DNA from 3 places in the Priestia sp. BR_2 genome. Region 1 is predicted to be linked to each of the others. Evidence: predicted binding sites of a transcription regulator. Region 1 holds the regulator's gene; each other region holds the start of a gene.

What was found. Region 1 encodes Rex, which represses fermentation and respiration genes when NADH is low (regulators of the CRP and FNR family bind a similar motif). Its sites were predicted from a motif close to TTGTGAAATATTTCACAA; they were not measured.
Region 2: the regulator Rex is predicted to act here: its motif matches at 4,776-4,793, upstream of hcp (hydroxylamine reductase).
Region 3: the regulator Rex is predicted to act here: its motif matches at 7,020-7,037, upstream of ric (iron-sulfur cluster repair di-iron protein).

Annotation. Positions count from the first base shown of each region.
Region 1 is NZ_JAVFHM010000194.1:43,753-54,495, reverse strand. Features, by position in the region: gene RB298_RS14770 (DnaD domain-containing protein) at 1-59, opposite strand, end outside; gene asnS (asparagine--tRNA ligase) at 78-1,373, opposite strand; gene RB298_RS14760 (acetate/propionate family kinase) at 1,404-2,612, opposite strand; gene RB298_RS14755 (3-hydroxyacyl-CoA dehydrogenase family protein) at 2,609-3,481, opposite strand; gene RB298_RS14750 (AAA family ATPase) at 3,616-5,118, opposite strand; gene RB298_RS14745 (hypothetical protein) at 5,111-5,644, opposite strand; gene RB298_RS14740 (cell wall elongation regulator TseB-like domain-containing protein) at 5,903-6,421, opposite strand; gene RB298_RS14735 (amidohydrolase) at 6,453-7,754, opposite strand; gene RB298_RS14730 (redox-sensing transcriptional repressor Rex) at 7,729-8,394, opposite strand; gene dinG (ATP-dependent DNA helicase DinG) at 8,460-10,743, opposite strand, start outside.
Region 2 is NZ_JAVFHM010000122.1:9,541-20,283, reverse strand. Features, by position in the region: gene RB298_RS03990 (helix-turn-helix domain-containing protein) at 1-1,228, opposite strand, end outside; gene RB298_RS03985 (thiamine pyrophosphate-dependent enzyme) at 1,398-3,695, opposite strand; gene RB298_RS03980 (2-oxoacid:acceptor oxidoreductase family protein) at 3,692-4,714, opposite strand; gene hcp (hydroxylamine reductase) at 4,922-6,607, shown strand; gene RB298_RS03970 (MFS transporter) at 6,674-7,861, opposite strand; gene RB298_RS03965 (carbohydrate-binding protein) at 8,461-9,477, opposite strand; gene rlmD (23S rRNA (uracil(1939)-C(5))-methyltransferase RlmD) at 9,880-10,743, opposite strand, start outside.
Region 3 is NZ_JAVFHM010000276.1:34,986-45,728, reverse strand. Features, by position in the region: gene cntC (staphylopine uptake ABC transporter permease subunit CntC) at 1-440, opposite strand, end outside; gene opp1B (nickel/cobalt ABC transporter permease) at 440-1,372, opposite strand; gene cntA (staphylopine-dependent metal ABC transporter substrate-binding lipoprotein) at 1,405-3,009, opposite strand; gene RB298_RS21370 (opine metallophore biosynthesis dehydrogenase) at 3,047-4,342, opposite strand; gene RB298_RS21365 (class I SAM-dependent methyltransferase) at 4,361-5,167, opposite strand; gene RB298_RS21360 (histidine racemase CntK family protein) at 5,148-6,029, opposite strand; gene ric (iron-sulfur cluster repair di-iron protein) at 6,291-6,989, opposite strand; gene ilvD (dihydroxy-acid dehydratase) at 7,292-8,983, opposite strand; gene RB298_RS21345 (GntR family transcriptional regulator) at 9,003-9,668, opposite strand; gene RB298_RS21340 (spore germination protein) at 9,840-10,743, shown strand, end outside.

The DNA of each region.
Region 1 (10,743 bases):
CCGGCAGCGGCGCCGGCCGTCCAACCGTTCATGCCGGTATCCGCGTTGCCGTGGTCCATGGACTCTCCTCTCACGGCTTACGGGTACATCCGGTACAGGGTCCGTGGGAACGGAATCGTTTCACGAACATGATCCAAGCCGCAAATCCACGCAACGGTACGCTCAAGGCCTAAGCCGAATCCGGAATGAGGCACGGTGCCGTATTTACGCAAATCCATATACCATTGATAAGTTTCCATCGATAGGTCATGCTCCTTGAAGCGCTCTTCGAGCAGCTGTGGATCGTCAATCCGCTGCGATCCTCCGATAATCTCGCCGTAACCTTCCGGCGCGATCATATCTGCGCACAGCACGACCTCCGGACGATTCGGATCCGGCTTCATGTAGAAAGCCTTGATGCCCGCCGGATAATGGGTAATAAAGACCGGCTTGTCATACTTCTCGGCAATGGCCGTTTCGTGCGGCGCGCCGAAATCCTCGCCCCAAGGAATATCAAAATCCTGCGTGTGCAGGAATTCAATCGCCTCATCGTACGTAATCCGCGGGAACGGCGCCTGGATCGCCTCCAGCTTCGAAATGTCGCGACCGATCGTTTCAAGCTCCTGACGGCAGTTTTTAACGACGGATTGCACCACATGGCTGATGAACTGCTCCTGCACCTGAAGGCTCTCCTCATGGTCCGTGAAGGCCATCTCAGGCTCAATCATCCAGAACTCGATGAGGTGACGGCGGGTTTTGGACTTCTCGGCGCGGAATGTCGGCCCGAAGGAGTATACCTTGCCGAGTGCCATGGCAGCAGCTTCCATGTACAACTGTCCGCTCTGGGTCAAATAGGCATCCTCATCAAAATATTTCGTGTGGAACAGATTGGTTGTGCCTTCCGCAGAAGTCGGAGTCAAAATCGGCGGATCCACAAGCGTAAAGCCGTTGGTATCAAAGTACTCTTGAACGGCGCGGATAATTTCTGCACGGATCACCATAATCGCACGTTGTTTCTGCGTACGAAGCCACAGATGACGATGGTCCATCAAATAATCGACACCGTGCTCTTTAGGCGTAATCGGATAGTTTTCCGTAAGATGTATAATTTCAATGCCGGTAACCGTCATCTCATAACCCGATTGGCTCCGCGGCTCTTCACGTATAACACCCGTCACATACAAAGAGCTTTCTTGTGTCAGGCTTTTCGCGTCTTCCCATACCTGTTCGGATACTTCGCTCTTCACTACAACGCCCTGGATATAGCCGGAGCCGTCGCGAAGCTGCAGGAATTGAATCTTCCCGCTGGAACGCTTGTTGTTGATCCAGGCGCCGATCGTGACGGTCTCGCCGACATGCTGGTTGACGTTACGAATCACACTTTTGGTGGCCATGCATAAATCTCTCCCTTATATCACTACTATTTAACGGTTGGAAGCTTGAACGATACGATGCGTATCCCGCGCGATAACCAATTCTTCATTGGTAGGGATCACGAGTACCTCAACCTTCGAGTTCGCCGCGGAAATACGGCGCGGCTCGCCGGATCGAATGCTGTTCAGCTCCTCATCCAATTCTACTCCGAGATAGGTAAGCTGCTCAAGCACTCTTTGACGAAGAACGATCGAATTCTCGCCGACGCCCGCCGTAAATACGATGACATCCACGCCATTCATGGCGGCAGCATAAGAACCGATGTATTTACGGACACGATACTCGTACATTTCAAAAGCTAATGTGGAGTTCGGATCGCCTTTTTCCATGCCTTCCGTGATCTCGCGCATATCGCTGCTGATTCCGGAAATCGCCAGCAAGCCGCTGTGCTTGTTCAGCATGGAGTTCACTTCATTTACGGTAAGCTCTTCCTTATTCATGACAAACGGCACGATCGCAGGATCCAAATCACCGCTGCGCGTACCCATCATGAGTCCTTCCAGCGGCGTCATGCCCATGGAAGTATCGATGGACTTGCCGCCTTTTACCGCTGTGAGGGAAGCCCCGTTCCCGATATGGCAGGTAATGATCTTCAGATCCTCCAGCGGACGGTTCAGGAATTCTGCCGCCGCCTGGCTGACATAGGCATGGGAAGTACCGTGCGCACCGTAACGACGTACTTTATACTTATTATAAAGTACTCTCGGAATAGCGTACAGGTACGATTTCTCCGGCATGGTCTGATGGAACGCCGTATCAAACACAACGACCTGCGGAACGCCAGGCATATTGGTTTCTGCGGCTTTGATCCCCATCATCGAGGCCGGATTGTGCAGCGGAGCCAGATCGAACAAGCGGCGGATTTCCGCTTTGGCGTCACTGTCTACGAGAGCGGACTCTTTAAAAGATTCCCCGCCATGCACCACGCGATGCCCTACGGCCTGAATGCTTTCGATGGAATCGATCACGCCGTGCTCCTCGTTTGTCAGCATGCCAAGCACTTTGCGGATCGCGGTAGTATGCTCCAGAATCTCGCTGACTTCGGTTACGTCCTGTTTTCCTGTCGGCTTATGCGTCAGAATCGAGGAATCCATGCCGATCCGTTCAACCAATCCTTTGGCCAGCACGGATTCATCCGTCATATCGTACAGTTGATACTTCAGCGAAGAACTGCCTGCATTAATTACGAGAATATTCATACCCGGTCACCATCCTTGTCGTACTTGAAAAAGCCTTCTCCGGTTTTAACGCCCAGTTGTCCTGCGCGAACCAATTTCTTCAAGACAATCGATGGACGGTATTTCAGTTCGCCGTACTCGCGGAACATGCGCTCCAGCGCGGCGAGAATGGAATCCAGGCCGAAACGGTCGGCCATTTCCAGCGGTCCGTGCTGGAAGTTATATCCGATTCTCATGGCGTCGTCGATATCTTCCGCGGAGGCTACGCCTTCTTGCAAGAGATGCATCGCTTCGTTGATCATGAGCGTGATCATGCGGGTGGTGACGAAACCTGGAGATTCATAGACCATGATGCCCTTTTTATCCGAAACTTCCTCAACAAAGCGTTTGGTTTCGTTAAACGTATGATCTGAAGTCTTCAAGCCGCGAATGATTTCAACGAGGTCGACCTTGGAAACGGGATGTATGAAGTGCATGCCAATAACACGCTCAGGATATTTGGTGGAGCTGGCGAGCTCCGTCAAACTAAGCGTGGATGTATTACTTGCTAATATTACGTGGCTTGGACAAACCTGATCCAGCTGTGTAAATACTTCTTTCTTTGCATCCAAGTCCTCTATGATCGTCTCAATTACCATATCGCAGGTGCTAAGCTCCGCAAAATGAGTTACTTTTTGAATCCGGTTCAGGATCAGTTTCTTCTCTGCCTGGGTAATTCCCCATTTCTCCAGTTGTTTATCTAGACTGGTCTCGATCATTCGGTATGAATAGTCCAGTTTCTCTGGAGTTTTCTCTACGAGCAGTACGTCAAGGCCCTTGGCTGCCAGCATCTCCGCAATGCCCTGCCCCATGGTCCCGCCGCCTACAACGCCGATTTTTTTGAAGTACATGGTTTCTACTCCACCCTTTCCTTATCTCTATACTTTAATTGTACCCCATTTGTCGAAAAATACATTTTAGAGCACAAAGTATAATAATATCTTAGCACGACAAAAAAGTAAAAAAAAATAACCAGCATAACAATTTATGCTGGTAAAAGCGCGTTTTCACGAAATTGACAACGAAATTGTTCTCCCGAGAGAATTTCTTCCTTCAACAGGATGTCAAGAGAATTGTCGAATATCGGCCGTTTCTGCTCCAAAAGAGTTTTGGTGCGATTCATCAGCTCTTCCAATATCACATTGTTCTCTTTCATCAGCTCTTCGGTAGTAACCATGTTCATGTTAACGATACCCAGCGACGTCAGACCCGACTTCATCATCGTCTCCACGATGTTCAGCGACTGCTCGAAGTCATTGCTGGAGCCCGTGCTTCGGCCCCCGTAATAGATCTCTTCGGCGGCCGCGCCGCCAAGAGCGATCATAATCTGCTCTTCCAGGAAGGTTTTTGTGTACAAATACTGTTCCTGCTGCGGATTATGGCGAACATAACCAAGCGCCTTGCCGCGCGGGCTGAGCGCGACTTGCTTCACGCTGCCTGGGCGCACCAGCTCTGCCATGATAGCATGTCCCAATTCGTGGATGGCAACACGCTTTTTCTCCTCCAAATTCGATTCACGGTCGGAACGCTCGCCCATCATGACCTTGTCAATCGCCATGGACAGATGACGCTGATGGATAAATTGTTCGTTCTCGCGCATCGTATAGATGGCGGCTTCGTTCATGACGCTCTCCAGCTGTGCACCCGAGAAGCCATAGGCTTCCTCTGCTATTTTTTCCAGGTCGACATCTTGATGCAGCGGCTTATTGCCCGCATGCAGGTTTAAGATATGCGTCCGGCCCTTCTTATCAGGCAGATCCACTTGAATATGGCGGTCGAATCGTCCTGGACGCAGCAGCGCGCTGTCCAGCATTTCTTTACGGTTCGTTGCGGCGATCACCAGAATGCGAGGCGTGTCCTGCGAATAGATGCCGTCCATTTCGGTCAGCAGCTGATTCAGCGTTTGATCGTACTCTCGCTGTTGGCCGCCTTCGCGTTTACCGCCGATGACGTCGATCTCATCGATGAAGATGATGGCATTTTGCTTGTTTTCTTTGGCCGCGCGGTTGCGGGCATCCTTGAACAAATCCCGGATACGCCCTGCACCGACGCCGACATACATCTCCACGAATTCACTGCCGGAAGCAGCGACAAATATAGAATCGGTATAATGGGCAGCGGCCTTGGCCATCAAGGTCTTCCCTGTTCCCGGAGGCCCTGTTAGAAGAATCCCCTTCAATGGACGTATGCCGAATTTCTTGATATCCTCGTGACGAATCAGAAAATCCAATGCTTCCCGCAGCTCCTGCTTAGCGTTATCCTGCCCGCCGATTTCCTCGAACGTCAGCTTGGCCGGGCCGCTCTTCTTCCGCTTTCGCTCATTTCCGGCACCAACCGCGATGCCGCCCTTCATCTTGGCTATAAACAGCAAGCCGCCTACGAGTCCTGCCGCTATTAAGAGAGGCACGATGTTCACGCCGACAAACACAAGGAATACCAACAAAACCGGAATGAAGCCTAACATGATTTCTTTTGCTAATTTAGGCATGGTTCCACACCTCCATTTTGCCAGGTTGACGCGGCAAGATTATAAATTTACCAGACTTGCCGTCCGACAAGCTGACATAGACATTGGTGTCATCGATCGTTGCTTTTGCTTTCAAATTCGGCGACTGGGCAGCCAGCTGCTCGAGCGATGATTGAATATCGGTATACTGTTTATTGTCCATCGCTTCGGCAACCGACAGCATCGCTTGCTCCCACCATTGATCCAATGCTTCCGAGGAATGGTCCTCCACCTGGATTCTCAATTCCCGCTTCCCGATCACGGACTTGCCTTCCTGCTTAATATGCTGAACCAAACCTTGTAAATTCGCATCCGGAGCCAAATCAAGATTCAAAGTCACGGTATCCTGTTTAATATCTATATGAGAACTTTTCACGCCATCGTATTGTGACACAACAGTTGCGAGCGGATTCTGCAAAGCCATCTGCCGATACAGAAACCAACCGCCAAAGAGGACCGATGCTGAGATCACGACAGTCAGCATGATAGGTACAATGCGCAGTTTCATGAAGTTCCTCCTTCAATTTCGATATGAAATTTTGTATAGCAATTGCAGCACAATAATACATATAACAACGATATATGGTGAGGCATGTAATTGATCTGCTCAATTCGTACAAGTACGAGTATATCATATCTTATATACTTTTTCATGCTTGTCTGTGAAAATATTTAGAACAGTTTTACCAATTTATTTCTGTATGCGCTTACATATTTATGTGCCAAAGAGGCATCCCTATGAGGGGACGCCTTTTCATTTGTTTTCTTATTGATTAGGAAGAATAATATCATTTCCGATGGCGTTTCCGTCTTGAAAACGATAGAATCGGTAACCGCGCTGACCGTTGTTTTCATATTGCAGCTGCCAGGCATACTCGCCTTCATACATTCCCGGCAGCAATCGCTTGATGACCGCACCCGGCATTTCGTTACGGATCTGGTCCCGCATCACGGCCTCTGACATGCCCGTATTCAATAACACCGACTGAACGGCATCTGTCCCTTCAACAGGAACGTTATCGTCCGTAAACTTCACCCAGACCATGCGGTCTTGATTGTCTTTATCTTTCCCGCTGACCACCCAATAGTTATTGTCCTCGCCCCATACCGATTTATAGGTCTTGTCGGACGAGACCAATTGGCCATGCTGTTTCGCTGCAAGGATCGCCATTCTTTCTTCATTCCACGTATCTTTCATAACATAGGAATAATAGAGCTGTAGGCCAAGCAATAATAGCAGGACGCCGGACACGCTCAGCAATATCCACTTCGTTTTTTTCTTCAAATCCGTCTTCCTCGCTCCCCTTGATTATTCCCTAGAGGGTTGTAAGACGCTCAAATGCACGCTGCGCTTCCCGGCGGATGCGTTCCTCGTCGAGAGTAAGGCTCGCGCCATTCTTCACCACCTGCTTGCCGTCAACCCATACATGCTCTACATCCTTCGCGCTGGCAGAGTAGATCGCGTGAGAAATATAGTCGGTCCGTGGAAGGAAATGCGCCTGATCCGTATTCAATGCGATCATATCGGCCTTCATCCCAACCGCGAGCATACCGATATCCTCAAGGAAAGCGGACTTGGCTCCGTATACCGTGCCCATTCGGAGCGCTTCGGAGGCCGGAATGGCCGTCGGATCCCCGCTTACTCCTTTATGGATCAGGGCAGCCAGCCGCATCTCTTCGAACATATCCAGGTTATTGTTGCTAGCAGGTCCGTCGGTACCGAGCGACACCGTTACGCCGGCTTTCAGCAGCGCTGGTACGCGGGCGACTCCGCTGGCAAGCTTCAAATTGCTTCCGGGATTATGCGATACGGCTACTTGATGCTTGGCCAAGACTTCGATTTCCTCATCGGTCAGATGAACGGCATGCGCAAGGAGCGTAGGACGGGAGAACATGCCCAGCTTCTCCAAATGGGCAACGGGGCGAAGCCCGTAATCCTTAACATTCTGAGCCACTTCAGTTTCCGTTTCGGACATATGGGTATGCAAAGGCAGGTTCAAGTCATGGGATGCTTGAACGAATTTTTCGATGAAATCCGGCGGGCAGGTATAAGGCGCGTGCGGCGAGATCATCGTCGTAATTCTGCCGTCAGCCTTGCCATGCCAATCCTTCGCGAATGCCACCGCCTCATCCAGCTTCTGCTGCTGTACCTCGGGCGGGCATAAACCGATTACGCCGCGCGTCAGGACGCCGCGCATTCCCGAGTCCTGGACAACCTTCGCGACCTGATCCATATGGTCATACATATCCACAAACGTCGTGGTTCCGCCCTTGATCATCTCCAGCACGGAGAGCGATGTGCCCCAATATACGTCGTCTGACGTGAATTTGGCTTCCATCGGCCACATTTTTTCCTGAAGCCATACCTGCAGCGCCAGATCGTCCCCATAGCCGCGAAGAAGCGACATGGCGGCATGTCCATGCGTGTTCACCAATCCGGGCAGGAAGAACAGATGGGTTCCGTCGATAATCTCTGTCCCCTCTTCCACGACGGGCTCCTCTTCGCCCAGGTACGTGATCCGGTCGTTCTCAACCACCAGGTATCCGCGAAGCACGGATTGGCCTTCCTCCAGTACTGCAAACGTTCCGTTCTTAACCATCCACTTCGTTGTTGTCATGTGCTGCATCCTCCTTGCCGTTATCCAAATAATAGGCCAAACTTTGCAAATCCGTTGTAAAATCAGCCGTATGAATCCGGATATGGGCTGGGGCTTTCAGGATGGTTGGCGCAAAGTTCAGAATCGCCTCGATCCCTGAGGCGATAAGCTGATTCGCGACGTTCTGCGCTTCGAAATCCGGAACGGTAATAATCCCGATTCGAATGCCGTGCTCATGAACCGTCTTCTCCAGCTCTTCCATCGGCTGTACGACCAAATTGTTAATTTTCATACCAACTTTGGGAGAATACGAATCGAAAATCGCCACAATCTTCATATTATCCTTCAGGAATGCATTGTAATTCGATAATGCATGTCCAAGATTACCGGCCCCGACCAATGCGACATTGATCTTCTGGTCCAGCTTCAGAATCTGGCGAATCTTCTCGATCAGATAAGAAACATCATATCCGATCCCTTTCCGTCCAAAATCACCGAAATACGCCAGGTCCTTACGAATTTGAGCAGGATTGAGGTCCAGCTTCTGTCCCAGCTCCTGGGAGGAAACCGTGGAAACCTCCCTCTTCTGAAGCTCATTCAAATAGCGCAAGTATACAGGTAATCTGCGGACCACGGCTTCCGAAATTTTTTCCGATTTCATGCATGCTCCCCCTAATAATAGGTTAATAACTACATCTTTTTTTGTTGATCGTGCTTGGTTTCACTTTATTCCGCTTGGTTTCCCGCGCTTGCCTCTTCCTGCAGCCATTCCGAAATTCGGGGAACGATCCCCTCTGTCGGCATATGCTCCATCTTCGGCCCCGGCAAGGAATATAAGAAATACTTCCCGTAATAGGATTCAATGACCCGGGTATCGTACACGATCACGATCCCTTTATCTTGTGCTGTTCGCACCAGACGCCCAAACCCCTGTTTGAAACGAATGACCGCTTGCGGAACCGAAAGCTTCATGAAGGGATTCTTCTTCTGCTGCTGCAGCAGTTCGCTCTTGGCCTCGACCAAGGGGTGATTCGGCGGCTGGAACGGCAGCCGGACGATGGCAAGACAAGTCAGCGCCTCGCCCGGGATGTCTACCCCTTCCCAGAAGGAGCTGGTGCCCAGCAGCACGGAAGCGCTGCTGTCCTGAAATCTTCGGATTAACTTGGTACGGCTGGTTCCGTCCATACCTTGTCCCAATACCGTGATGTCGCTTGATGCCAGCGCTTCTTTCAGCGGCTCGTGCACCTGGCGCAGCATCCGGTACGAAGTGAACAGGACGAGCATGCGGCCATGCGTAGCAACGGCCGTATCGGCCAAAGACTTCACGAGCGTATTCACAAAGAGTGCATCCCCGACCGATCCCTTCACGCTCGGAAAATCGCGCGGCACGACAAGAAGGGCCTGTTCCCTGTAATTAAACGGGGACGGGAGCTGAACCGTGTTCAGGTTCCCCGCTTCAGCCGCTTCCTGAAGACCCAGGTTTTCGATCATGAACTGAAACGATTTGTCCACCGACAAGGTTGCCGATGTCAGAATCACGCTTTGTTTCTTGTCAAAAAACAATTCCTTCAGATGAGCGCTCACGTCGACGGGCACGGCATACAACTGCAGCGATTTGCTGCGGAAATTGCCGTTCGCCTCCATCCAGTATACCGTGCCCTCATCGTTCAGGGCCATGAAGGAGCGCAGGTCTTCACGATGCGCGGCCAGGTCCTTAAATAGGCCCGATAGGTCGGTTAACAGGCTGTCCGCGCTGTAGTCATCCAAATCTTCCTTCATTTCGGCGATCAGCTTATCGCCCTTGCGCACGACATCGCCCAGCGTCAGATGAATTTGATGCTCCAGTTCGGCCATCGAATCCCAATCCTTCGGCTTCTTAAGCGGGGACAGGCGGAGCGAGAATTGGCCGGCATCTCCCGGAGAAGCGTCTCCGCGTTCCGGAAGCAGTCCGAACAATTGATCGCTGAGCCGATCCCAGTTCTCTTTTACGGTAATGAGGTCCGGATACAAACGGTCGATGACGGAAGACCATTCGACTGCCTTCTCGTGCGGCGAAGCTTGCAGCAGCTGGCGCAGAGCCGGGAGCTGCCCGCTTCGGCTGTCTTTGTACATACGGGTCAAGGTATGGACCACCGAAAAATACTTCATCTGCAAGCCAAGGTGCTTGCCGGCGACATCCTCAAGATGATGCGCTTCGTCGATGACGAGGCGCTCATAGCTTGGCAGCAGCTGATGATTCGCCTTCACGTCGGTGAACAGCTTCGAATGGTTCGTAATGACGACATCCGCGATGCCTGCTTCATGCTTGGCCCTGTGATAGTAGCATTTGCGGAACCAAGGGCAGGCGCGTCCGAGGCAAGAATCCGAATCGCTGGAGATGGTCTCCCAGAAATCCCCTCCGCGTCCGCCAAGGTTTAGCTCTTCATCATCCCCGTTCTCCGTCTGGGTCAGCCAGACCAGCATCTGGGCCGCCGTTATTACGTCTTCCTTCGGGGAATGAAAATCTCTTCTATTTATTTTATGTTCAAATTTTCTCAAACACAAATAATGTCCCCTGCCCTTGAAAATGGCCGCCTTAAAAGGAAAAGGAACAACCTGGGTGAGCAGGGGAATATCCCGGTCACGCAGCTGTTCTTGAAGGTTGATCGTATGCGTGCTCACCATAACCTTCTGTTCCTGCTTCACGCTTTGATAGATCGACGGCAGCAAATATCCAAGGGATTTGCCGGTTCCCGTGCCCGCTTCGATCAATAGATGTTTATTGTCATCCAGCGCCTGCATCACTTCCTGGAACATCATGTCCTGGGCATCCCTGCTCTCGTAATGAGGCAGCGTTTCCTTCAGGCGTTCACGAACATCGTTCATGTATTGCTCGAAGCTTACATCGGCCAAGGGGTTGGGCTCCGTCTCATCTCTGACAGGTGCTATATCGTTCCAATCATCCACCGCCAAGGCAAACTGGCGGTAGTACGTATGGGTGTCTCCCGCTTGTACGGCTCGGTGCTCCCTG
Region 2 (10,743 bases), on a different contig from region 1:
GCAGAGTGAATTTAAGCAGATCTTGATCGGTCTTGGAATAATCCCGGCAGAAATCCCCATACTTATCAATCTCCAGGATGAGAATGCGATATCGATCTAGTGGCAGCGGCAAATTCAGTCGAGCCGCTTCAGACTTCCATTCGGATATAGATAGTGGCGAGTCCCCTTCGATCAGCTGGCGGAACATAAACCGGGTCCTGACATGGAGATCCTCCCGGTATTTCTCCTGATATTCCTTGGATTGTTCCAGTATGTTGTCAAAGGCGGATTCGATAAATGCGAATTCATCCAGCTTCCCCTTACGTCGGCCACTGCTCACCACAGGAAGCGAATAGCTGCTGAAACGGGCAGCGATCTCCTCAATCGGCTTGGAATTTCGCCTGGAAACATAAATCATCCATAGGAAGCCGATGGCAATCATGCCAAGACCTATGATAAACCAAAGATTATAGAGATAAGAGATAGCGCTTACAAAACCGTTGTTCAACAAACCGCTTCCATAGTTCCAATTCGTATAGCTTGATACATACTGGGAATTGACTTGGGATGGCGGACGATCCGCTTTGGTGCCGAACAAATGATTTCCGAAGGTATCCTGAACCTGAATGAAGCTCATGTTGGAATCCAGCATCTCTTCGGTAAGCTTGTTCAAGGATTCCGTGCTCACATTGACAACGATCATGCCTAAGTCGTTTTTCATGTAAGGCGATCCTCTGACCAGGCTGACCACCTGCTTGCCGCCTTTCATTTTAAATTGTTCGAAATTTCTCGCGCCTGTCCATTTCGGCGTTTTCGATACTTGATATTGTTCAATAAATTCATGGTCCGGATATGTACTTACGTATCCATTCGTGGCATTGCTGAGCACATAGCCATCCGAATTCCTCACCAGATAAATCGAATCGATCAAGGGATAATAATTAATAATCTCCTTGAGCTTCTGAACAGCTTGAATATTAATATAGGGATCCCCAACGGCAGATGATTTGAAAAAATCATTCAAAGCCTTGCTGTTGATGCTTTCGAGGACGATCATATTGTCGATCACCTTCAGGGACGTGTCCACCATGCGCATCGCTTGCAAGGAAAGCGATTTATTGGCATTAAGCGCCTCCCGCCGGCTCTGTTCGCTGAACAGCTGGAAGAAAACAAAAAATATAAAGGTAATCACAATGACAAAAATAGGCATATAGGAGAGCAATAGACGCTTGTACCAGGATCTCTGCATGATCAACCCTCCCACCGTTTTTTCACAAATTTTTAATTATTATAACTTAAAAAGCGCCTTTTGGGTTATAGTTCTCCATAGTCATGACGATACGCCCATACCTAAACAAAAAAAGAAGCGGGACAATGCCCGCTCCTTGTTGTAAACCTAGTATGCTGAATTGAATATTTTATAGCAGCGGGTTCTCGTGTTTCGCTTTCAGAATCGACCAGCGCCGCTCCACTTCTTTTTCAAATTCGCCAAGCATTTCTTTGTTTTCTTCCTTGAGCAGATGTCTTGATTTGCCCATATATTTCAGCCAGTCGCTGAGCGGCACCTGTTTTTTCTTCGCTTCAGGATCGTACGTAATATTCGTTTCTCCCTGCTCTACTTCATACAGCGGGAAGAAGTTTGAATTCACGGCCGCGCGGACGATGTTCTCCCCATCCTTGTCGCTCGATTTCCAGTTCAGCGGGCATGTGATCAGCAGCTTGCCGTAGACGGTACCTACATTCTGAGCGTACCACTGCGCTTTTGCCGCCTTTTTCACAAGATCCTGCGGAAATGCTTCCGTCCCCGTGAATACGTACGGAATATGCGCCGCTGCCATCATTTGCACCGTATCCTTGTGATGGAACGCTTTGCCCTGCTGCTGTTTGCCGACACCGGACGTACTGGTCATATGCCCTAATGGCGTAGAATACGAAAGCTGTGCACCGGTGTTCATATAGCCTTCATTATCATATTCCAGAATGATCAGGTTATGGCCCCGCAGCGCCGTCCCGATGGCCGAACCCATCCCGATGTCCATGCCGCCGTCGCCGGTCACCATCACAAAAGTGAAATCCTCGGGAACTTCGATTTCCCCGCGGCGTTTCTTCTCAAGGAACGCCTCTACCGTGCCGGATAAAGTAGCCGGTCCGTTCTGGAACAAATTATGAATGAAGCTCTGCTTATGCGAGTTATACGGATAACCCGTTGTTGTGATATAAGCGCAGCCGGTATGGAATAAAGTAACGACATGGCCTTCAATCCCTTTGAAAAAGAGCTCCAGCGCCGGGAAAATACCGCAGCCCGGGCAGGCTCCGTGACCGGAAGCAAACCGTTTCGGTTTCGCGGCTAGCGCCCGCATCGGCGGCACTTTAACGGATAGTTTACTTGTCCCTTCATCTACCTTTACGGTGATCAGGCCAGATTTAAAGCTGTCTCCATTCATCGGGGCAATGACCGGCTGCAGCCTTTGCTCCTCAGCTCCCGGTGTTTGGCCGTAATAATCAAACGGCGCTTTGGCATAACCGAGCTCCATGGCCTCGATCGTCAAGACAAAAAAGGCTTCCGCGTCATCCGCGTAATAATCTTTCCCGCCAAGTCCGAATATGCGGGACAGCACAATAGGCTGCGGACCACGGATCTCCTGCAGGGCAGCTTTGACCTCATGGGTCAGATTGGCCCCGTGCGCACCGTAAGAATCGGCACGTTCGCCAACCAGCAGTGCTTTGACACCTATAAGCGCCTCGCGGATTTCTCTTGCCGGGAACGGCCGGAGAATATTCGGGCTAATTATGCCCGCTTTAATTCCTTTCGCCCGCAGCCGATCCACGACGTCTTTGGAGGATTCGGCCGCCGAATTGAGCAGGAATAAAGCCACCTCCGCGTCTTCCATTCGGTACAGATCAAGCGGGGAATAGGATCTTCCGGATAAAGCCGCGTATTCCTCTGCCACTTCCTTGAACACCTCGCCCGCACGGTACATGGCGTTTGACTGTTGGAAGTGGTTGTTCATCAAATCGTCGCCGTTCATATAAGCCCCAACAACGATCGGGTTGTTCTCGTCCAGCACATGCGGATATTCAGGCGCCTGTTCCCCTACAAATCCCTGAACGGTTTCCCGGTTCGTAAATATGTGTACCCGGCGTTTCTGGTGCGATGTAAAAAATCCGTCATAAGCTACAATGACCGGCAGGCGTACGTCTTCATGTTCAGCGATTCGCAGCGCCATGATATTCATGTCATACACTGCCTGCGGTGAACGGGCGGTCAAAATCACCCAGCCGGTGTTCAGGCCGTAGTAAAGATCCGAATGGTCACCGCGAATATCCAGCGGTCCGCTGACTGCACGCGTCACCAAATTCATGACCATCGGGAAACGTGTGCCCGCTTGCACAGGAAGCTGTTCGATCATATACAGGAAACCATTCGCGCTGGTAGCATTGAATACCCGTGCTCCGGCTGCGGCCGCACCGTAGCAAATCCCCGCCGATCCATGTTCGCCGTCAGCTGGAATGAGCTTGATGTCATGTTCGCCGCGTGTACGCATCATGTCAAGATATTGGGCGATTTCCGTAGATGGCGTAATCGGAAAATAACCCATCATGTGATAGTTAATCTGGGCAGCCGCCATGGCAGCCATTTCGTTGCCCGATTCGAAGACTTCCGTTTGAGCGGCCGCCAGCTTATTCTCCGTTGTTTCTTGAATTTGCATATTCATGATCGGACTCCCTCCGCGGTTAAATAGGGAAATGATTGCGGCACACGGTGCTGCTCCGCATAAAGCGGCTCTTCTAACATGGCAGCCAAAGCGGTGGTCGGACAAGCTTCGATACACTTCAAGCAGCCTTTGCAATACTGATAATCGATACCTTTCATAAACATCTGCATATTCCCGCGCTTATCCGGCTTCGTCTCCCACACGATGCAGAAATCCGGACATACCGTATCGCAGGCGGCACAGTGAATGCAGTCCTCGATCTTGTACTCTGGCAAATATCCCTGCCGGGAGCCGCTAAGATCCTTCAGGACACTGTTCGCCGTAACGTTCAGAATCCCGCCCAGCTCCTGCGTTTCATATCCAAGAATCGGCTGCGGTCTTGCGAAAGCGATTGGGTCTATAAGCGCTGAGCCGTTTCCCAAGGAAAGGAACCGGACTTCGTTATATCCTCTGTCAAAGGTCCGCACATTCGCTTCCACGAGGTGGGGCAGCTTTTTCTCAAATGTTGTGCGGATCACCTGCCGCATATCGTCCGGGTCTAGAAAGCTGCAAATCCGGAACAAAGCCCCCAGCATGGCCGTATTCACTTTGGTTTTTTCCTCAACGGAAATGTTCAGCGCATCAACGACGGCCAGCGTTCCCTGGGTCATGTTCAGATCAATGGCCACTTCGGACAGCGCTCGCGCCGTATTCACAAGCACCGTTCCATCAGGCTGTAATCCGCTTATGACATCAATCGTCTTATACAAGGCTTCATGAAATACGCCGACGACATGCGGCTGCTCAATGGGACTGTGATCGCGGATTTCCACCTCGGAATCGCAGAACCTTACGAAGCTCTTCACCGGCGACCCTTTTTTCTCCGAACCATAGCTGGAAAAATTCGAACCGTTAAGTCCGGAGCCGGTAACCCCGGCTTCCGCCAGCATTTTGCCGGCCAGATTGGCGCCAAGCCCGCCGATGGATTCGAGACGGATCTCGAAAAATCCCAGTCCATTCTTTTGAGGTAAAATCGACATATTCTCTCCTCATTTCTTCTTAGATCATTAATTCCAGTTTAAAAGAAGAAACGAGACGGGTTTGTGATTAAACTCACTACTTAAAAAATTGTGATTCCAATCACTATGTCGGTTGTGGGAGCGAAGTATACTGTCTTCAACAGTCCAATTGCGAGGCAATCTTATACTGACCTTACGACAAATAATCACGAAATTGGAGGAGAAATAATGAATAACAACGCCCAAGAGACCTTACAGCATCAGCCGTCCATGTTCTGCTTTCAATGTCAGGAAGCATCCAAAGGAACAGGCTGCACCATCGTCGGCGTATGCGGCAAACCGCATGATGTGGCAAACCTGCAGGATTTGCTGATTTATCTGCTGAAAGGCATCTCTTTTCTCAGTCTGGATCTCCGCCTGCCGGAAGTGCTTGAACAGCGCGTATCGCTGTTTATGATGGACTCCTTGTTTGCCACGATTACGAACGCCAACTTTGACCGCGAGGTTTTTGTGGGAAGAATCCGGGAAGCGATCGAGCTCCGCGGCGAGGTGCGCACCTATTATAACGAACAATATCCGGAAGGAACCGCCAATCTCCCTGATGCTGCCGTCTGGCAAGCGGATAACGAAGCTGCTTTTGATGAAAAAGCACGTACGGTGGGTGTCCTCTCGACCCGCAATGAAGACATCCGCTCGCTGCGCGAATTGATTACTTACGGCTTGAAGGGGATGGCTGCTTATACGTACCACGCGCTTCATCTGGAGAAGGATGATCACGAATTAAACCGTTTTATGCGCCGTGCGCTTGCCGCCACGCTTGACGACAGCCTTGAAGTGCAGGATCTGGTCGCTTTGACGATGGAAACCGGTAAATACGGCGTAAACGCCATGGCGATGCTGGATGAAGCGAACACCTCGGTGTACGGAAATCCGGAAATTACGAAGGTCAATATCGGGGTAAGCAACCGGCCCGGCATTCTCATCAGCGGCCATGATCTGAAGGATTTGGAGGAGCTGCTGAAGCAGACGGAAGGAACCGGCGTGGACGTGTACACGCACAGTGAAATGCTGCCTGCCCACTATTATCCGGCATTCAAGAAATATGAGCATTTTGTAGGCAATTACGGGAATGCCTGGTGGAAGCAGAATAGCGAATTCGCAGCCTTTAACGGACCGATATTAATGACAACCAACTGTATCGTTCCGCCGAAAGACAGTTATAAGGACCGTATCTATACAACAGGCAACACGGGGTTTCCGGGTGTCCGCCATATTCCAGAAGGAACAGACGGTGCTCCCAAAGACTTCTCCCTACTAATCGAGCAAGCGAAAGGATGCCCGGCTCCAACGGAGCTTGAAACGGGTGAGATCATCGGCGGCTTCGCCCATGCCGCTGTGATGAACGTGGCCGATCAAGTCGTCGATGCCGTGAAAACCGGGGCGATCCGCCGCTTCTTCGTCATGGCCGGCTGCGATGGACGGATGAAATCCCGCAGCTATTACACCGATTTTGCGGCTGAACTTCCAAAAGACACGGTCATTCTAACGGCAGGCTGTGCCAAATACAAATACAATAAACTGGATCTAGGGGATATCGGCGGTATTCCGCGGGTCCTGGACGCTGGTCAATGCAATGATTCTTACTCCCTCGTCGTCATTGCATTGAAGCTGAAGGAAGTATTCGGCCTTGAGGATATTAATGATTTGCCGATTTCCTACAACATTGCCTGGTATGAGCAAAAAGCGGTGATCGTGCTGCTTGCCCTGCTATATCTTGGCGTTAAAAATATTCATCTGGGCCCTACGCTCCCTGCATTCCTGTCGCCTAACGTTGCCAAAGTCCTCGTGGAAAACTTCGGGATCGGCGGGATTACCAATGTGGAAGATGACATGAACATGTTCCTTGGCGCCTAAAAAAAGAATGCCCCACCGGGGCATTCTTTTTTCTTAGATTCAGTAATTGTGGAGGATGAGTACACATCAGCCGCGTTGAACAGATCGTATATTTCTCAATCGACTTCCCGTGAAAATGCTGCTCACTAGCAGTACGAATCCGCCAAACAGATAGGGCAAGTTAAAGTGGACTTCAAACAAAATACCTGCCAGCATCGGTCCAAATATCGTACCGAGACTCGTATAAGCGTTATTCATCCCTGCAACAAACCCCTGTTCATCCCCGGCCACTCTGGACAGCAGCGTATTGATCGTGGGACGCAATATATTATTGAACGTAAAAAACAACATCGTGACTACCATGACATAGTAGAAATGGCCTGAGAATAATAGGAATACAAGCGATACTGCCGATAACAATAGCATGGCAACGATGATTCGTTTTTCTCCGAATCGTTGTGTGATCCGGTCGGTGAACAACAGTTGGTTCAACGTACCGATGAGTGAACATACGGTAAGCAACATAGCGATCTGACGTGTCGTGAATCCGTAGACTTGTACGACAAAAAGCGGGAAAATCGCTTCAAAATGCGTTAAACCGAAGGTCATGGCGAACACAATGAGCAACAGGACAAAATACCGAGATCGAACCGAAAGCACGATTTGCCGGAATACATTTTCCCTCTTCTCCTTCACTTGGCGACGCATCCGGCGAAGGTCCGCCGACAGCGATTCAGGCAATCCCCATAGACTGCAAACCATGGCCAGCAGCCCTACGCATGCGGACACATAAAAGGGCATCTTAATGCCCCATTCCGCAAGCAATCCGCCGACACCCGGACCAATAATAAACCCGGATGTCATCGACGCACCCAACCATGACATGGCCTTGCTGCGCTGCTCATCTGCTGTAATGTCCGCAATATAAGCAATGATGGACGGGATTAAGGCGGCTGAGCCTATTCCGCCAATCAATCGCGAAACGAATAATAAAGTTAGATCGCCCGCGAACGCTGCGAGCAAGTTGGAGATGGCGAACAAGATCAAACCTATGATAATCATGGGTTTACGGCCATATCGATCTGACAAATTACCTGCAAGGGGTGAGAACAGAAATTGGGTCAAGCCGAAACAGGAGACCAAATAGCCCGCCGCCTGTCCGTTTGCTCTAAACTGCTCAAGAAGTTCCGGTATGATCGGTATGACTAGGCCCATACTTAGATTAGCGAGAAACATGTTGAGCAGTAGTAATGGAAACGCTGACTTCTTTAACATTTAGGACCACCTATATCGAATGAATAAAAACCATGAAACAGAAACTGAATAACAGTCCCCCCTCAATCTGCATTTGTATATGTTAGCATGTGGCTATCTATATTAAAAATATAAAAAACATATAAGGGATGAATCTTTTTGATATACATTGTGGTTGCTCTTGTATAATTCTTACGGCGACCGACATATCAAGTTCAGAAAATCGTTTTTTTGAAAAGTATCTACATTATAAAAAAGAGAACGCCCCTGAAGTTGAAGGGGCGTTCTCTTGATTCATGGATTCATGTGATGATCCGGCACTAAATGGGCTCAGTTTTGACAAAAGAATACTACCTGTCGCATCTCATCTATTCCTTTGCGAACCTTTAATATTAGGCACTCCACATGGGACGAATACTTACTATTGATAGAAGGTTTTCCCTCGATCTTTCCTCGATCTTTCTTCGAAAAAAACCTGATAAATAAAAAAGGGCATGGGTTATGCAAGCAATGATCTGCTTGGTAACTCATGCCCTTTCAAATTAAATAAGCCGCTTCCACTCGACAAGCAAATCCTTTCACGTCTCGCTATTTTTCAATTTACCTATCGATGTAACACCTTAATTCTTACCACCATAGCCCTTGTAAGTAGCGTAAACTGCATCTGCATATTGATCTGCCAGAATCGGACGGCCATAAGAATCCGTAGCTCCCGGATACCAGTTATCTCCACCGTTGTAGTGCAATAATCCGTTGTAGATATTTCCAAACTTCGTAATCTTCTCATTTAAAATCAACGCGCCCAGATATACCTGATCTTGTTCACTGCTATGATTATACGCACGGCCAAATTTTGAGCTGAATTGAGATAAATACGCATTGCGTGTGTTTGGTTCTACCTGCATTAAACCGTCGCCGGCCGATGGACTACCCGGTAAACCTGCTCCAAAGCTGCTTTCCTTTTTGATAACGGCACTTAGCAATAAAGCAAAATCTCCGCCTTTCCCATAGGCATTGTCCGCATTCATAACATATGTCCATATATGGCTTGGAACCTCGGCAGGCTTAGTTACTGTAGGAGGTGGTGAACCCGTATAAATCTTGACCGATGACATTTTATCATTGATCGTGCTGCCAACCCAGGAAGAATCTGAAGTAAAGGTCCACTTGGTTCCTCCAAAATTATCATTCTCATATACTTCAACCGTCCAACCGCTTGGAACCTTAAGAGACGACATCCAGTCATTCGGAATTCCGTTTGCGTTCAACTGAGACAGTGTATAATTGCCTATCCCGAGTGTCACTGCTTTTCCTCCATAGTTTATATCTGCATAGAATGTTACTCCGTTCGTTGTCGGTGGTGTGGTTGGTGGTGTAGTTCCGCCGCTACCGCCTTTCTGCCATAAAGCAGGAACATTGGACGGTTCCCAACCTACTTGAGAAGTATGTGCCTGAAGACAGGTATAAGTGCTTCCACTATAGGTTACTGTGTCATTTACTGCATATGCGGTATTTGGAGCCCATGCTCCTCTAGCGGCTGCGCTCACTGACGGTAAGGCTACGCAAAATGTGGATAGAAATACTGCTAAAACTACCAAAAGTGATAAGCGCTTAAAAGGAAACCTTTTATTAGTCATTTTCAAACCTCCTTGTTTCTTTATTTATCTTTAGCGCTCCCATGAGACATGCTACAAGTTTTTGCTGTACTATTATCTTACTTTATTTACATTTTTTAAATTAATTCCACATTTTTTAATGTAGGAGTATGTGAAAATCGGGACCCAAATCGCAATTAATGTCGTGCTAAACAGAAGAAAGACTATGAAAAAAGAGGGGGGGAAGGGGGTCGAGTAAATAAGTAAAAAAATTTCGAGAAAATGCGTGAGAAAACAAAGGGATTTGACGAGTTGAAGCTCCTCCCTGATTCAATAAAAAAACCGAGGAAAAACAGGAGTGGATACCTGAATTTCGCCCGGCTTGTAACACAACTTTAGGCTTTAACACGACTTTATAGGCTTTGAGATGACTTTAATTGCGTTCTACACCTGACGCACTAACAGTGCGCAACTCTCCACATGCACCGTATGCGGGAACATATCCACCGGTGTAACCTCCACCGTCCGATACCCGCCATCCTCCAACACCCGCAAATCCCTTGCCAGCGTGGACGGATTACAACTCACGTACACCACGCGCTCCGGCTTCATCTCAAGAATCGTCTCCAGCAAACGAGGGTCGCAACCTTTGCGCGGTGGATCAACCACGATCACATCCGCCTCGATACCCTGCTCTTTCCAGCGCGGAATCACATCCTCTGATGCACCAACCTCGAACTCCACATGCTTCATACCATTGAGCTCGGCATTGGCACGCGCATCCTCGATCGCTTCCTTCACGATTTCGACCCCATACACCTTCTTGGCATGTTGGGCCAAGAACAGGGATATCGTCCCGATGCCGCAATACGCATCGATCACGGTCTCCTCCCCGGTTAATCCGGCATACTCCACCGTTTTACCATACAATACTTCTGTCTGAGCCGGGTTCACCTGATAGAAGGAACGCGCGGAAATCGCGAACTTCACATCGCCGATATAGTCATGAATGACCTCACGCCCCCACAGGACGCGGGTCACATCCCCGAAAATAACGTTCGTTTTGCGTGTGTTCACGTTCTTGCAGATGCTCACCACAGCCGGGAGCTCCTCACGGATGGCAGAGATCCACTCGTTGACACGTGGAATCCGCTCGCCATTGGTTACGAGCACAATCATCATCTCTCGGGTAGCAAATCCGATCTTCACCACGACATGGCGAAGCAAGCCCTGACCTGTCTCTTCATTGTAGGCGGTGATGCCTAGCTTCCGCCCGATGGCTTTGACGCGGCTGACGACCTCGTCGTT
Region 3 (10,743 bases), on a different contig from region 1:
TTCATGGCAACAAAGGCAATCAGGATGTTCTCAAGGCCTGCACCCAGAATGCCGACAACCGCTAACGTCATGACATACCCGGGAAAAGAAAGCATGATATCGCAAATTCTCATCAGAATCGCGTCCGTTTTGCCTTTGAAGTAGCCTGCCAGGAATCCAACGGCCGCACCTACGCCTACCGATGCCAACAAGGCGGCCAGAACCCATAATATACTGGGACGTATGCCATAAATCAGCCGGGACAGGATGCATCTCCCCAAATGGTCGTTGCCGAACCAATACGCCCAGGACGAGCCGGCATAACGCAGCTTCATATCGACATGGTTCGGATCGTGAGGCGCGAATATAGGGGCGAACAGCCCCAATATTACGATTGCGGCAATAAGGAGCAGTGACAGGCTGGCCAGCTTGTCTTTGCTCAGATTTTTCAGTGCTCTCATCAGATTTCCTTCCTTAATTTCGGATTGAACGCAGCATTGATCATGTCCGACAAGGTGTTGAATAAGACAAAGGCTACAGCCAGTATCAGGACATAGGCCTGAATGACCGGAAAGTCCCTGCTCAATATGGATTTCACGCTCAGTCGCCCAAGTCCGGGCCATGCAAATACATTTTCAATGACTACGGTACTGCCCAGTATAATTGGGATCGCCATGCAAAAGATGGATACGGCGACTTGCAGCGAATTTCTTAGAATATGTTTCGTAATCTTCTTCTCGGGCAAACCGCAAGCTCTCCCATAAACCACATAGTCTTCATGCAAGTGGCCCAGCATGGAGCTTCTTACGTTTCTGAAGTAAATGCCGACATAACTCACCGATATGACCGTTACGGGAAGAATATAGCTTTGATAGGAGTCCATGCCGCTGGTCGGCAGCAAGTCCAGCCGGACGGAGAAATACCAGATCATGATCGAAGCCAGCCAATAAGAAGGCATCGCCGTCAGAAAGAAGGAAACGCCTCTTACCGATCGATCCAGCATTTTGCCTTCGTTTAATGCGCAGACAACCCCCAAGATGACGGACATGACGATGATGATGATCGACGAAACCAACGTTAGCTTTAACGTGTTGAGAAACGCCGGGCTGATCAAGGACCACACCGATTGTCCCGTGACGTAGGACTCTCCGAAATCCAATTGAAGACAGGCCATCACCCAGTCGGCATATTGCTTCAGGAACGGTTGATTCAGTCCCAGCTCTTCACGCGTCTTAGCGATCAGTTCCTCCGTGATTTCGGGAACTTCCTGGGCGCGGAGCACCACTTCGGCAGGATCCATGGGCGACAGGTTGATCAATAGAAAGGTCAAGAATGAAATCATGAGCAGAATCGGAACGGACAGCAATAATCGTTTAGCTATATAACTTCCCATAATGACTCCTTATCGATTGATGAGCACGCAGCCTATTCGAAATACATTTGTTCAAAAGGCAGCTCAAATTGGGTTTGCTTGAACGTAATGCCTTTCAAGTTCTTCGGTGCGAGAACCGTGACGCTCCCGCTCGAAATCGGGATAAATACGGCTTCATCGTGAACCGTCCGCATGATCTCGGCATACAACGCCTTTCTGGCTTCCTCGTCAGTCGATACCATAACCTGCTGTATCCGGTCATAGAGATGATCCGCTTCGGCGATCCCTTTGGTCGTATGCAGATAAGAAGCCTCGGAAGTGAACGCAGCGATGGTGCTTTGGGGGTCATACGCCAATCCCCAGGTCTGATTAAACAATAACTCGTAGTCGCCCGTAGACCTTCGATTCGCGATCGAACTCGATTCTTCGCCGATGATATCCAGCTTTATTCCGATCTGCATTAGCGCATGCTGAATGAATTCCGCCTGTGTTTTTTGCGAAGATGAATTGCTGTCATAATATAAGTTCATGGCCAGCTGCTGCCCGGACTTGGTCCGGGCCTCGTCGCCGCTGCCTTTTTTCCATCCGGCTTGTTCCAAGATTAACTCGGCCGCTCCCGGATCATGGCCGCGTTCCTTCAATTCGACATCCGCATAGTTCACGTTGGAGGAGAACAGTCTGTTCGCCTCGGCTTCGGTTCCTTCGAATATGTCCTTGCTGATCGTTTCGCGATCGATTGCATACCAGAATGCCTCACGCACCGCGGTTTCGCTTACCGGGCTGTCCGATTTGCTGCTGTTGGCGACTATCATTTTCGTATTCATGGCTTCGCTGCGAACAAGCTGATAGGTTCCGGCGTCAACCAGTTGATTCATCGCTTGCACGTCGATGCTGTCTGCCCCCCGATCATCGGTGAATACGAAGTTCACCTCTCCTTTCTGCATGGCCAGAAACGTCGTCTCGCCGGCAGGCAGCACCTTGGCCGTAATTTTCTTGATTTTCGGCGCACCGTTCCAGTATTCTTCATTGGCGGTAAAAACGGCATACTCATCGATTTTATGCTCCGTGAACTTGTAAGGACCTGTACCGTTATGGCCGTTAACGCCATCCTTCGTTTCCCCTTGAATGAAGTCCTTCGGCGATAGGAATACATACGGCCGCGTCATGGACAGTTCGACCAGCGTTGGGTAATAAGCTTCGCTTAAGATCAATTGGACAGTGTATTCATCCACGATCTTCACGTTTTTGATTTTGCTGGACAGCTTAATCCAAGCATGTTTTTCGGCATTACGCTGCACGGCGTCGATGTTCAATTTGACCGCTTCGGCATTAAACGGTTCTCCATCATGGAACTTCACGTCTTTTCTTAAATGAAAGGTATAGGTCCGGCCGTCTTCGGAAAGGTCCCAAGATTCCGCAAGCAGCGGCTTGATGCCCTCCTTCGTGTTCTCCACCAGCGACTCGTATACCATGCCCTGAGCCGGCATGGAGCCCGTGTACAAATGCGGGTTCATATCATGAATATCTTTTGCTGTCGCATAGATTAATTCTTCCTGGACAGCCGATGCGGATTTGTTTGCCTGATTCGTCTCTCCGCAGCCTGCCAAAAGCGCCATCGTGCATAAAAACATCCATATGATTACGGTTTTTCTTTTCACGGTTTTCCTCCTGCCACCCACTTGATTATGTTAACGTTCATGTATTGGTTAGGTCCTTGCATATCATGGCCAGTTCTTCTCCGAAACTCTGAACCGCGAAGGCGCCGGACAACGACCGGTCCTTATGAGCAAGTGCCACGCTGACGATTTTGCTTTCATATGCTGAAATGAACCGATCGATGGTTGGACATTCCACCTTTAAGAAGCCGGCAATGCCTTGTATGATCTTGATCCGATAATAGTCCTCCTTGGGCATTCTCGGGATATCCAGGCAGCCTTCCAGATTGATAAACAAACTCCGGATCGGCACCGCCGAGAAATCAAAGTACTTTCCTTCAGGATCCGGCTCAGAGAAGGGATCGATCAACAATGAGGCGTAACGAATATACAATAAATACTCTTGATGAATGCTTTCCAAGTGCTCGAAGCTGTCAATATCCCGGCGTGATAAACTCTCATTTCTCACCGGATAGGTATCATCCGTCATAAACTTCAGCAAATTGATGCCTCTCATCCCTAATCGACCCAAAATGTTCATCATTTCTTTCCACTGGGATAACATATTGCGGATCAGTTCCTGCGTAATAGGGCCCTCAGGAAAAAGCTTATAGACATACTTACGAGTACCCGATTCGTCAAAAATGGCGTTTAATGAGAAGTCATTCATGAATAAAGCGGGATGGACATATAACGAAATATTTCGCGCTTCTGCCTCCAGGGGCGTCCTCATGAATTCCACTTCAATGTCCGATTGCTTATACAGACCGCACAGCCTGTCAACAAGATCTGAGCGGCCCCGTGTCGAGCCGATATAGACTTTTTTCTTGACCCCCGTCGTTATGACATGATTGGAAACCCGGTCATCGACCCATCTGGTGTCCCCGATATATGTAGAAAAGCTTATGACTTCCGCACCCGGATTCAATTGCCCGATATAACCGGTTACCAAGCTGTTGGAACCGAACGTAGGGGAGATCAGCACCAAGCTGTTTACTTTTCGCAGAACGTCTTGGTCGATCTGTCGCATGACTTCCAAATATGCGTCGGTGGTCACTGCCAAAATCAGGGTATCCCACTGGCCTTCGATCGTCTCAATTCCACGAAATACGCCGTCCAAACGGTACTCGCCTTCCAAGGCATGATGTTTTTCGTTTTGGATGCTTACGCGAACCCTTTGACCGCTGGCCGAAAGCGATTCAAAAAAATCCGCGGAACGGACCGATTCCCGGCCCGCAATGCCCAAATGACAACGCTCCCCTTTCTTAAGGATCACTGCCAGCTGCAAGGCGGCTGGACCCGTTCCCAATATCAGGACTCGCTCCATATCTCTCATAAGAACACCTCACTTCGTTTAGCCATGTGTTATGGTGCCTTTTTTGTACAACGCGATGTCGAATATATCGTTTTGGCGCAATACCGTATCAACTAGTTTCCATTTGTCGTCATCCGTTTCTTTCATGGGGTAATTGAATAAAGACTTCAAACCGTTTCCGTGCCTCATGGCCACAACGACCTCTTCGTTCGTTAATGGATGTAACCGCTCCAACATGTCGTACTTTTCAGCAACCGTTGAACTGAAAATGATGTGGGTGACCTCTTGTATGTAATCAAGATTTTCTACTGGTGTATTTATCAGCCGGATCTTCAGCTCCGGGCCCAATGCCTCGATAACCTTGACCCCGAGCCCAATGGCCTCATCGTCAATGTCGATCCCGATCACCACGGCTCCCGTTCGCTTGGCGATCAATAGAGCCGTCATCGGAAATGCGCCGGAGCCAACCAGCAGTACGATCGACTTCGAAGTCACTTGGAAGCTTCCGAACTCTTTCTCGATGCATTCTTCGATATTCCTGAAATAATCGGTGATCCCCGTGTCTCCCTTGATCAATTTCAATGCGCGATATTTCTCCAGGGTCGCTACGCAGCGTGCCGAATACGCTCTCAATTCCTCCGCAAGCCCGTTCAAACCTCCAGTTCCTTGCCGCTCCAGCCCATCCCATATATTGGAGTTGGACTCGTCGGTGATAAACGTTGAATAATCATCGACCAGACGTTCCAGCTCGGTTCGGTGACGGGAAATATGATCGAAGCGGTCTGCGAAGTACTTAAACCTTGTTAAATAATCAGCCAAGGATTGATCAAACATGGTTAGTTTCACGAATTCCCACCCCCGCGATATGGTCTTCATCCAGATCAATGAATGCGATGCCTTGAGCCGCAATGCCAACGGCCCCTTCGATTTCCAGATGCGTCACCCGGTTTTGATCAAATAGTGCCTTTACATGAATCGTTCCGCCGGGCTGTTTGATGGAAGCCTCGACATCCCTCTTATGCTTCCAAGCTAAGTAGGCGCCTACGGAAGCCGTACCGGATCCGCAACCTCTTTCCCACACCGCGCTATTAAGCTCCGGTACATAAATGAGCGGAGTCAGTTCCCTAGTGCGGGAGTTGTATAACAGGATCCCGACCATTCTCGTATCGAGAGAGGGTCCGATGTGCTTGGCCAGGGCCAACATGCTGCTGTTCATTTGCGCATCGAAGCGCTCCACTTCAATCACGAAATGAACAAAATCGTTGTATCGAACGACAACCGCGTCAACAAGGGAGCACCCGTCTTGAAGGACCGTTTGATCAATTGTCACCGGAAGCGGCATGTTGACCCGGCAGCAATAATCCTCCTTGTTTTTTGTTACGTAGCATGACACTAACCGCTCCGCGCCTGAAACCTCCAGTCGAAATTCAGTTGTTATATGACGTTTCGTCCCTTGAACCTCTGCCAGGTATGCCGCTAAGGCCATGCAAGCATTCCCGCAAAATTCACCTCCTGCCATCCGCAGAAACGCTTCTGCATGATCTATCTTGGATTGTTCGATAAAACCAACCTGCTCTGCATAAACGTTGTCGTACGACATGATTTTAGCAGCGACGCGTTTATGTTCATCGTGCGGAAGCTTGGTGTTAATGAGAATCGTCATGTTCTGCGTGGGATTGCATTTCACAAAATCGATCTTCTGCTTCATCACGGGCTCCCTCTGTTCCAATGGATTGCCAGTTGGCTTAATATTCTTTATTCGTAATTTTTACGATTTAGAATGATGAGAATATAGCATGCCTTTTTGAAATAGTCAACATTTTTGCACGAAAAAACTCTTTCGACGTCATCATCGGAAGAGTTACTTATGCGTATATTGTCCGAATGCAGCGAATCGTTGAGTAGGATGACAGGCTGGAACAATAAAAATCCCTTCCTCATTCGGTGAGGAAGGGACGTTGTCGAAAGGTTATACCGCTTGTCGCAGCCGCGCAAACAATATGTTGTTTTCCAGATGGATATGCTCAAACGTGTCCTTTTCAAGCATGGCTAACCGTTGAAAGACAAGACGATACGTACCGCAGGCATCAGCCGGAAGCTCGAAATCGGATGTTACGTCCCGCAGCTCCTGCAGCAAGCTGCCGGCATGAGCATGTTCATGCTCCAGTTCGGACACGTGCGGCTTAAGCCCTGCTGCCGCTTGGTGGCTAGGGTCCGCCACAAATTTCAAGATGAGCGGAAATACACGTTCGTCCTCGTCCTTCGTATGCTCTAGCAGCTCCTTTTTCAATTCCGAGAAGAGCACCTGCACGCGAAGCAGCTCGGGATGATGCTCTCCATGCACACGGGCCAATTTCGTTACATAGGGCGTTAATGCCGGTAATTCATCACGGAGGAAGGCATGATGCTTTTGTTGGATGTGATCAATCAGTTCGGATTCCTTCAATGAAGCGGGACGGCTTTCCTGGTAATCGGCAAACTTGCTCTCTACGGACCGAACCTGCTCCAGAACGACGGCTGGATCCAAATGACGCTGCTTGGCTGCCTCTTCCAAAGGCACCTGTCCGCCGCAACAAAAATCGATGCGGAGGGATCGAAATAAATCCGCGGTTTGCGGGATGGATGTCACAATGTCGGATACTTGGCTCTGAAGCGTGAATGAACTCATTATTCAAACCTCCCTAGACTAAATACGTGTTTGTGAACTTTTTCACTCTTACAACTCAAGTATATGAAACTCCGATCCCCGCATATGTGATTGCAGTCATACTGAAATGTAACACTATGTGAACGATAGTACCGAAAGGACCACGGGAGCCAGGACAATAACAAACAGGGATGAAATCATCCCTGTTTTGTTCTCAAAGCTGCCCAGTTTCTTCGTCATCGTTCACATTACTCGGCCTTCTGACCGATGCCTGTCTTCGCCGAGATATTGACTATAAGCTTTAATTCGGGCTGGAAATTCCATTATTCTGCAGAGTCGGTAACCGCGCCTCTCGATGCTGAGGACACTAATTTTGCATATTTGTACAACACGCCCGTGGAAACTTTGAGTGGAGGCTGCTGCCATGCTTGTGCCCTTGCAGCCAATTCGGAATCCGATACGTCGAACGTCATTTCTTGCGTTTCGCTGTCGATCGTGATCATGTCTCCATTCCTCAGCAGCGCGATCGGCCCGCCTACCTGTGCTTCAGGCGCTACGTGACCGACAACGAACCCATGCGAGCCGCCCGAGAATCTGCCGTCCGTAATCAGCGCAACCTCTCCGCCAAGACCCTTGCCTACAATGAGTGCCGTGACCGACAGCATCTCCGGCATACCCGGGCCGCCCTTAGGACCGCAATAACGAATGACTAACACGTCGCCCTTGCATATTTCATCTCTCAAGATCGCTTCGGTTGCATCCTCCTCACTGTCATACACCTTGGCCGGTCCGACAAAACGCAGCTTCTTCATACCCGACATTTTGGCGACCGCACCTTCTGGCGCGAGATTGCCTCTTAATACAACCAATGGCCCGTTCGGCTTCAGCGGCTTATCAATGGGGCGAATGATTTCCTGGCTGCCCTCTAACGGCGCAGCTTCCGCCAGATTCTCTGCCAATGATTTACCTGTGACCGTTAGACAATCGCCATGCAGAAGCCCCTCGGCGAGCAATAATTTCATGACGCCCGGTACGCCGCCGACTTCGTTTAAGTCCTGCATGGCTTGTCGTCCGCTTGGCTTCAGGTCTGCAAGGTGGGGAACTCGCAAACGGATTCGCTCGAAATCGTCCAACGTCAAATCTACGCCAACCGAATGAGCGATCGCAAGCAAATGCAGGAACGCGTTGGTTGAACCGCCCAAAGCCATGACGACGGTTATCGCATTCTCAAACGCTTTTTTGGTCATGATGTCCCTGGGATAGATTTCTTGCTCCAACAAGGAGAGGACCTGCCTTCCAGCCGCAGCGCATTCCGCTGCTTTGTCTGGTGAAATAGCCGGCGTGGAAGAGGAACCGGGCAGGCTCATCCCCATGGCTTCTGCCGCAGCGGCCATCGTATTGGCTGTATACATGCCCCCGCAAGAGCCCGGTCCCGGGCAGACGCTGCATTCCACCTTATGTAACTGCTCCTCCGTCATTTTTCCGTCATGATATTGCCCGACCGCTTCGAAAGCCGTGACGATATCCACGTTCTTGCCATCGAGCTTCCCGGGCTGTATCGTACCGCCGTAAACATAAACCGCAGGAAGATTCATCCGTCCGATTGCCATCAGGCAGGCGGGCGTATTCTTGTCGCAACCGCCGATCGCCACCAGACCATCGAAACGTTCGGCCCCCGTCACGATCTCAATCGAATCTGCGATGGCTTCTCGGCTGGGCAGGGAGAACAGCATGCCCCCGTGCCCCATCGAAATGCCATCCGAAACCGTGATCGTGTTGAAAATAAGCGGAGCGCCGCCATGGTTGCGTACCCCTTGCTTGGCCTCTATGGCTAGCTTGTCGATATGCATATTACAAGGGGTCACTTCGCTCCAAGTGCTGGCTACGCCAATCATCGGTTTCTTAAAATCCGCATCCGTGAAACCAACAGCCCGCAGCATCGCCCTGTTCGGTACCCTGTTGACGCCCTCACTGATTACCTTACTGCGAATGCGTAAATCTTTTTTATTTGTCATCCTTCCTTCTCCCCTCTACTTAGAGTAACCCGTGTAGTTCCTGCATGGGACGCATGAAGTTTTGTTTCATCATAGCTTGAGCCCGATCACCGTCCTTCTGCTCGAAAGCGCTGATGATCGAGGCATGCTCATCGACTGAAGCCTGTGCGGCAGCAATCGGCTGTTTTAAGAACACGTACTTAAACCGCCGGATATGCATCTGAAGCGAGGCACTATATGCAGCGACATAAGGATTATCTGACAGCTCCACGATGAAATTATGAAACTGTTCATCCAACTCCATGGCTTGATAAGCTTGCCCGCTCTTCATGGCATTTTCAAAATCCAGATTCATCGCCCGCAATTGCTGGATCTGCTCCGGAACAATGATGGTAGTGGTCACTTCGGCAGCCAATGCTTGAAGAACGGCCATGGTCGAATACATCTTAAAGATATCTTCCCTTTCAATGGCCGTAACTTTTGTTTCTTTCCCGGGGTGCGTGGACACGAGTCCTTGTACTTCAAGCAGTTGAAAAGCTTCCCGGATGGGCGTTCGGCTTACGCCAAGCGATTCCGCCAATTCGGCGTCGAGCAATTTCTCGCCGGGCTGAAGCGTGCCATCGATAATCCACCGTTGAATTTGGGAGAAGGCTCTTTCTTTTGCGGTCATCCGTACGGGAGAGACATAATTCTTAGGAACTGGCATGGCTCATCATCCTTACTCTTTAAGTTTGTTATATGCAATATATCGCATTCATATATTAAATACAATACTTAGAGGGCTTCGTTTGATAAAAATAACAAACAGAGGAAATACTTAATCAAACTATCCAAACAGCTAAGGACCACCGTTTAAACAAGTGAGGTGTAAACAACAATGCCATTTTCCACATGGACGGGTTCAAACCAATCCCGTAACTCAAATAATGCGAGTTCAGATGGCCGTAACATATCGGAGAGCTTAGAAGAGACCACATCCGAAATCAAGAAAATTCTCGGCGATAACGACGATTTTATGATACATCCCTTCCATGTGTTCGGGCAGCATCCGGCCGTATTGTTTTATTTCTCCGATATGACGGATCACGCCGTCATTAATAATACTTTATTAAGACCGCTTAAATATGGCCCTCGCCATCTCGATGTTTCAGACCTCCCTCGCCATGCGTTGATGGACACTTTGATGAAGGATACGCTTTATCACAGCGAAGGATACGCGGAACGAAAAATCTCCGTGCTCACCGACAATCTTTTAAGGGGACAGTCTGTCGTAGCGATCGAAGGGCTGGACGAGGCCATTATCATTGATACACGAAAAATATCGCAGCGTTCAATCGAACAGCCGGCGACGGAACAGGTGATCCGCGGGGCCCGGGAAGGATTCATCGAGACGCTCGGCACCAACATTTCCCTGCTCCGCTACCGGCTGCAAACGCCGGATTTCCGCGTGAAATCCATGGAGATCGGAACGAAAACGAAATCCAAGGTTGCGGTCTGTTACATGGATGGCATCACCAATCCCGGCATCGTTAAAGAAGTGAATAAGCGCCTGGACGCCATTGAAATCGATGCCGTGCTGGATTCGGGGTATCTGGAACAGTTTATCGAAGACAATCATTGGTCTCCGTTTCCGCAAATCCAGTATACGGAGCGGCCCGACAAAGTCGTGGCGAATCTGCTGGAAGGCCGAGTGGCCATTCTGGTCGACGGTTCTCCTCTCGCCTTGATCGCTCCAACCGTATTCAGCCAGTTCTATCAAACGGTCGAAGATTATACCGAAC